Regions from separate parts of the Microbacterium soli genome, predicted to be linked through region 2. Evidence: riboswitches for the same ligand, from Rfam matches in the RefSeq annotation. Region 2 holds a riboswitch; the other holds the start of a gene.
The links. Region 2 has a riboswitch for ZMP and ZTP ahead of ABD770_RS05075 (phosphoribosylaminoimidazolecarboxamide formyltransferase). Riboswitches for the same ligand answer to the same signal wherever they lie in the genome.
Positions count from the first base shown of each region.

Region 1: linked by a shared signal. The riboswitch ahead of glyA (serine hydroxymethyltransferase) and the one ahead of ABD770_RS05075 (phosphoribosylaminoimidazolecarboxamide formyltransferase) in region 2 are both predicted to bind ZMP and ZTP.

Region 1 is NZ_BAABCP010000001.1:597,223-600,491, reverse strand. It holds gene ABD770_RS02815 (sigma-70 family RNA polymerase sigma factor) at 1-40, opposite strand, end outside; gene ABD770_RS02810 (N-acetylglucosamine-6-phosphate deacetylase) at 449-1,639, opposite strand; ZMP/ZTP riboswitch at 1,774-1,858, shown strand; gene glyA (serine hydroxymethyltransferase) at 1,895-3,169, shown strand; gene ABD770_RS02800 (bifunctional methylenetetrahydrofolate dehydrogenase/methenyltetrahydrofolate cyclohydrolase) at 3,166-3,269, shown strand, end outside.
Region 2 is NZ_BAABCP010000001.1:1,100,405-1,103,673, reverse strand. It holds gene ABD770_RS05085 (SulP family inorganic anion transporter) at 1-631, shown strand, start outside; gene ABD770_RS05080 (FUSC family protein) at 644-1,681, opposite strand; ZMP/ZTP riboswitch at 1,791-1,868, shown strand; gene ABD770_RS05075 (phosphoribosylaminoimidazolecarboxamide formyltransferase) at 1,888-3,012, shown strand; gene ABD770_RS05070 (iron-siderophore ABC transporter substrate-binding protein) at 3,144-3,269, shown strand, end outside.

The sequences.
Region 1 (3,269 bases), 500 kb from region 2:
CGTCAGCGGCAGCTGATGTCCTTGAACTCTGGTCTTCCACGTGGTCCTTCGCTCGCGCGCTCCCCGGAACGCGTTCACAACAAGAGACGCGTGGATGGCTCATTCATCACGCGTCTTCGACATTCTCCCCTGAAACGCGCGCGAAGGCCACCCCTGTCCACAACCTTCAGGAGCGCTCCCAGAATCCGTTCGGAAGATTTTCACGAACCGGCGTAATGAAACCCGTCCTGCGCCGTCTCTTCTCGTAGAGCACTCCTGATGCCACCACCGGGGGGCGGTGCGGATGGAGTCGTCGCGACAGCGTCGCGGCGGAGAACGTGGTCGGGACGGAGTCCTCGGGGGAGGAGACTCCGACCTGATCGGCTCGAGGAGAGGCGGGGCCGCCGAGCTGGGGAGACCGGTGGTCCCGCCTCGCCGATGCCCGCGCGTGTGCGCGGCGCCGGCGGGATCAGCTCACCGCGGAACGGTGCACCGGCGCGGCGCCCGTCCATACGCCGCGGACGGCGAGGTCGGCGTCCAGCAGCACGGCATCCGCCGTGAAACCCGGGTGCAGCAGACCCAGCGAGCCGCCGAAGCCCACCGCGGACGCCGGTGTCGCCGTCAGCGCCCGCACGGCCTCGCCGAGGGCGACGCCCGCGTCGACCGCGTTGCGCAGCGCGGCATCCTGTCTGAGCGTGGATCCGGCGATCGCCCCGTCGGCGTCGGTGCGCGCCACCCCGTCGGTGACGGTCACCTTCACCGCGCCCAGGTCGTAGTGGCCGTCCGCGCTGCCCGCCGCCGCCATCGCATCCGTGATGAGCGCCACCCGGCCCGGTGCCGCATCGAAGAGCAGTTTGATGATGTGCGGGTCGAGATGGATGTTGTCGGCGATGCCCTCCAGGACGACCCTGTGATCGGCCGCGGCGATGAGCACGGGGCCGGGCGCGCGGTGATGGATGCCGTTCATCGCGTTGAAGGCGTGGGTGAGGATCGAGGCGCCGGCCTCGAAGGCGGCGCGGGCCATCCCGGCATCCGCGTTCGTGTGCCCCACGGCCACAGCCGCACCCGCCGCCGTGATCTGGCGCACCGCGTCGATGCCGCCGGGCAGCTCCGGTGCCAGCGTCACCTGCCGCACCGTCCCGCGCCCCGCCTCCAGCAGGCGCGCGATGGCGTCGGCATCGGGATCGCGCAGCAGCGACGGCTCGTGTGCGCCGTGGTGGCCGGGGTCGAGGAACGGGCCCTCGAGGTGACTGCCGAGCACCCCGGCATCCGTCTGCACCAGGTCGGCGATCGTCGCCACCTGCTCGGCGAGCTGGTCGATCGTGGCGGTGACGAGGGAGATGACCGCGCGCGTCGTACCGTGCTCGCGATGCATGTCCCGGCCGGTGCGGATGGCATCCGCGCCGGAGTCGTACGCGGCTCCCGCGCCACCGTGCCCGTGGATGTCGACGAAGCCGGGAGTGAGGACGGCCGCCGGTCCGGCGACGGCGGCGGCGTCGACGACCTCGTCGGCATCCGGTCTGTCCGACCCCGTGCCGCGCGCGGACACGATGCCGGCCTCGAAGCGCACCCAGCCGTCCTCCGTGATCGAGCCGTCGCCGTCGACGATCCGGACGGAATGGATGAGCCGCGAGCCGCGGGAGGGGGTGGTCGGTGTCATCGTGCGCTCCAGGGGGTGTGCGGTGCGGCGGACGCGGTGCGCGCGCCGTCGCGCTCCAGTCTCTCGCGAAACCGTCGGGAGCGCGGACGCGCCGTGCGGACGCGCCGGACACACGGCATCGGCATCCGGTAAACTCATGTGGTCGCGACTGGCGTCTGGGTGGGTGTGACCACCGGGGAGCGACCTCGAGGAGTTCGACCGCGCGCCTGGGCCGATGAGGAACACACCCCTTTCCCATGTGAACAGGAGATTGCCATGACCGACCGATACTTCAACGCGCCGCTCGCCGAGGTCGACCCGGAGATCGCCGAGGTGCTCGAGCGCGAGCTGAACCGGCAGCGCACCTACCTCGAGATGATCGCGTCCGAGAACTTCGTGCCCGTCTCCGTGCTGCAGTCGCAGGGTTCGGTGCTCACCAACAAGTACGCCGAGGGCTACCCCGGCCGTCGCTACTACGGCGGTTGCGAGGAGGTCGATGTCGCCGAATCCCTGGCGATCGAGCGCGCCAAGGCGCTGTTCGGCTCCGAGTTCGCGAACGTTCAGCCGCACTCCGGCGCATCGGCCAACGCCGCCGTGCTGCACGCCATCGCGCGCCCGGGCGACACCCTCCTGGGACTCTCGCTCGACCAGGGCGGGCACCTCACCCACGGCATGAAGATCAACTTCTCCGGCCGGCTGTACAACATCGTCGCGTACGGGGTGAACCCGGAGACCTCCGTCATCGACATGGACGAGGTCCGCGCGCTGGCCATCGAGCACAAGCCGAAGGTCATCATCGCCGGCTGGTCGGCGTACCCCCGCCAGCTGGACTTCGCCGCGTTCCGCGCCATCGCCGATGAGGTCGGCGCGCTGCTGTGGGTCGACATGGCGCACTTCGCCGGGCTCGTCGCCGCGGGCCTGCACCCGAGTCCCGTGCCGCACGCGCACGTCGTCTCCTCGACCGTGCACAAGACCATCGGCGGACCGCGCTCGGGCTTCATCCTCACCAACGACGCCGACATCGCCAAGAAGATCAACTCGGCCGTGTTCCCGGGGCAGCAGGGCGGCCCGCTCATGCACGTCGTCGCGGCCAAGGCCACGGCGTTCAAGCTCGCCGCGACCCCCGAGTTCGCCGAGCGCCAGCAGCGCGTGCTGTCGGGCGCGAAGATCATCGCCGAGCGTCTCTCGCAGCAGGACGTGAAGGACGCGGGCATCGCCGTGCGCTCCGGCGGCACGGATGTGCACCTCGTGCTCGTGGACCTGCGTGACGCCGAGATCGACGGCAAGCAGGCAGAGGACCTGCTGCACGAGATCCACATCACCGTGAACCGCAACGCGGTCCCCAACGACCCGCGCCCGCCGATGATCACCTCGGGCCTGCGCATCGGCACGCCGGCACTCGCCACCCGCGGCTTCGGAGACGCGGAGTTCACCGAGGTCGCCGACGTCATCGCCCTCGCGCTCCAGCCCGGTGCCGACGTGGAGGCGCTGCGTGCCCGCGTCGCAACGCTGGCCGAGGCGTTCCCGCTGTACCCCGGGCTGCAGCAGTGACCGCGAAGCTCCTCGACGGGAAGGCCGCTGCGGCGGCGATCAAGAGCGAGCTGGCCGAGCGAGTGGCGGCGCTGCGCGAGCGCGGCGTCGTCCCCGGTAT
Region 2 (3,269 bases):
GCTCGTGGGCGCGGCCGTCGTCTCGCAGATCCCGCTGGCGGCGCTCGCGGGGGTGCTCATGGTGACCTCGTGCCGCATGGTCGCCCCGTCGACGGTCCGTGCGGTGATGGGATCGACGCGATCGGATGCCGTGGTCTTCGTCGTCACCGCGATCATCACCGTCAGCGTCGACCTCGTCTACGCCGTGCTGATCGGCGTGCTCGCGGCAGGATTCTTCGCGCTGCGCCAGCTCGCCAAGGCCAGCGGCGTGCACCGCGAGGAGCTGCCCGGCGCCGCACAGCCCGGTGACGAGCGCATCGCCGTGTTCCGGATCGAGGGGGCGCTGTTCTTCGGCGCCGCCGAGCGGATGATGGAGCGCGTCATCGCGCTGCGCGACATCGAGGTGGTCGTGCTTCGGATGTCGCAGCTGCAGATCCTCGATGCCACCGGCGCGCAGGTGATCACCGACATGATCGTATCGCTGGAGCGCCGCGGCATCACGGTGCTCGTCAAGGGCATCCAGCCGCGGCATCTCAAGCTCGCCGAGCATGTGGGGGTGCTGCGCTCACTGCGCCACCAGAACCATCTTTTCGACGAGCTGGGCACCGCCGTCGCGCACGCCCGCAGCCACATCGTCCGCGCCGCGCGTTGACCCGCCGCCGAATCAGACCTCGTCGCGCAGCTCGCCGTGGATGCGGCGGAGGTCCTCCATGAGCGACCCGATCAGCACCCAGTGCTCGGGTGCGGGTGGGCGCGTCGTCAGCGGGGCGGTGAGCGCGGGCACCGCCGAGGTCAGGACATCGGGCTCGGGTGCGGCATCCGCCCGCTGGACGGCCAGGCGCGTGTCGTGCCCGGCGCGCCGCAGCTGCTCGGCGATCGCCCGCACCAACGGGTCGCCGACGAGCGAGTCGTCGTAGTGGTCGAAGTACGCCCTGGTCATCCCGATCACCTGCGTGGTCACCGGGGAGAGACGATCGAACAGCGCGCGCAGCTCGACGAGCTCGTCCCGGTGCCGCGACCTCCTGGGGTTCAGGGACAGCGACTCCTCCGCGGATGCCAGGGATGCCTCGGCGGCGTCCTTCATGGGGCGCAGCAGACGCGCCTGCAGCAGCAGCTCGTGCAGCTCGGCGCTCGTCCTGGTGCTCGGCAGCGCGTCGGCGAGACGGTCGAGGGACGCCGCGAGCTCGCGCCCCAGCAGCCCGATGTCCCGGCGGGCGGGGGAGGTGAGCACGGGAGGGACGACGGCGACGTTGATGGCGAACCCGACTGCCGCGCCGATGAGGGTCTCGATGATGCGGGTGGTGGCGTAGTCGGGGCTCGACGAACCCAGTGCGAGCACCAGCACCGCGGAGATCGCCACCTGGTTCCCCGTGCCCGTCGACGCGCGCAGCGCCCACGCGACGAGCATCGCCACCACGACGGATGCCGGGACCACCCAGCCCTGCGGGCCGAGCAGCGCGCTCAGGAGCACGGCGATGACGACGCCGACGATGACGCCGATGCTGCGCTCGACGGCCTTGGACAGCGACTGGTTCACGCTGGGCTGCACCACCAGCAGTGCCGCGATCGCGGCGAACACCGGCAGCGGGCCGGGCATCAGCCACGCGGCGAGGAACCAGGCGGCGATGGTCGCCGCGGCCGACTTCAGCACCTGCAGGAGCGGTGCACGGCGTGCGGCACGGATCGCGGCGGGGAAGCGCATGCGTCCACGGTAGTCGCGCAGGCAGCCGCCCGCCGTACCCTGCCCGCCTGCCACAGCCCCTCCGGCGCCCCGCTCCACGGTGAGGACATCACCTCAGCGGCGGCCGGTATCCTGGGTGGGCGACTGGCGAAGCCGGATGACCGGCAGGGAGCGCGAGAACACGGCATCGACCGCCTGGGTGCCCATCACGACAGATGGGAGCATCCATGCGCTACGGAATGAATCCGCACCAGTCCGCCTCGGTCGAAGGCGGCCCCGCCGTCCTCAACGGCGAGCCTTCGCTGATCAACTACCTCGACGCGCTCAACGCGTTCGCGCTCGTGCGCGAGGCCGATGAGGCGGGTGGCCTCCCCGCGGCGGCGTCGTTCAAGCACGTGTCCCCCGCGGGTGCGGCCCTGGCCGGGCCCGTCGACGAGGTCGCCGCCGAGACCTGGCGCACGTCCGGTGTGGGTGAGGACACCCTGATCTCGGCCTACGTGCGGGCCCGCGATGCCGACCCGAAGTCGTCCTTCGGGGACGTGGTGGCGCTGTCGCGGCCGGTGGATGCCGAGACCGCGGAGTTCCTGCGCACGGTCATCTGCGACGCCGTGATCGCCCCCGGCTACGAGGAGGGCACGGTGGGCGTCCTCAGTGGGAAGAAGTCCGGCCGGTTCCTCGTCTTCGAGGCCGGTGCCGACTGGGCGCCGCCGGCGCGCGAGCGTCGTGAGGTGCTCGGCACCGTCATCGAGCAGGACCGGGATGCCGCGGACCTGGCCGCCGCGCTCCCGGCGGGCGTGCTGGACGGGCGCCACCGCCGCGACGCCCTGCTCGGGATGGCCACCGCGCGCTACACGCAGTCGAACTCCGTCGTGCTCGTGCGCGACGGCGCGGCGGTCGGCATCGGCGCCGGGCAGCAGAACCGCGTCGACTGCGTGCGCCTCGCGGGGGCCAAGGCCCGCGTGTGGTGGCTGCGCCGGCATCCGTTCGTCCGTGAGCTGCCGACCGTCGAGGGGATGCGCAGGCAGGACCGCCTGAACTGGCAGGTGCGCTTCGCCGGCGCCGAGATGACCCGCGCGCAGCTCGTCGAGTTCGAGGGGCTCTTCGGTGCGGAGGCCGCGGGCCGGTACGGCGATGACGGCTGGCGAGCGGAGTGGGCACAGCGGCTCGACGACGTCACCCTCGTCTCGGACGGCTTCCTCCCGTTCCGCGACAACGTCGACCACGCCGCGGAGTTCGGCGTGGGCACGATCGTCGAGCCCGGCGGCTCGACGCGCTCGGACGAGGTCGCGGCGGCCGCCGCCGAGCACGGCATCCCCCTCGTCACGACGGGACTGCGCCTGTTCCACCACTGAGCCGGGCCGGCCTCCTCGGGACCGGCAGCAGCACGAGGATCTGTCACACCCTTGAGCGTGACAATGGAGTAAGGGTAGGCTTACCTACGCTGACTTCAGCACCCCTGCCCTCTCACAGTGAAGGAACGCCTGTGCGCACTTCCCGAATCCTCGGCGCCGTCGCGGCCACCGCTCTCGTCCTCGGCCTGGCGGCCTGCTCCGGCTCCGCGCCCGACACGGCCGCCGCCGATGCCGACACAGGAGCGGATGCCGGCTTC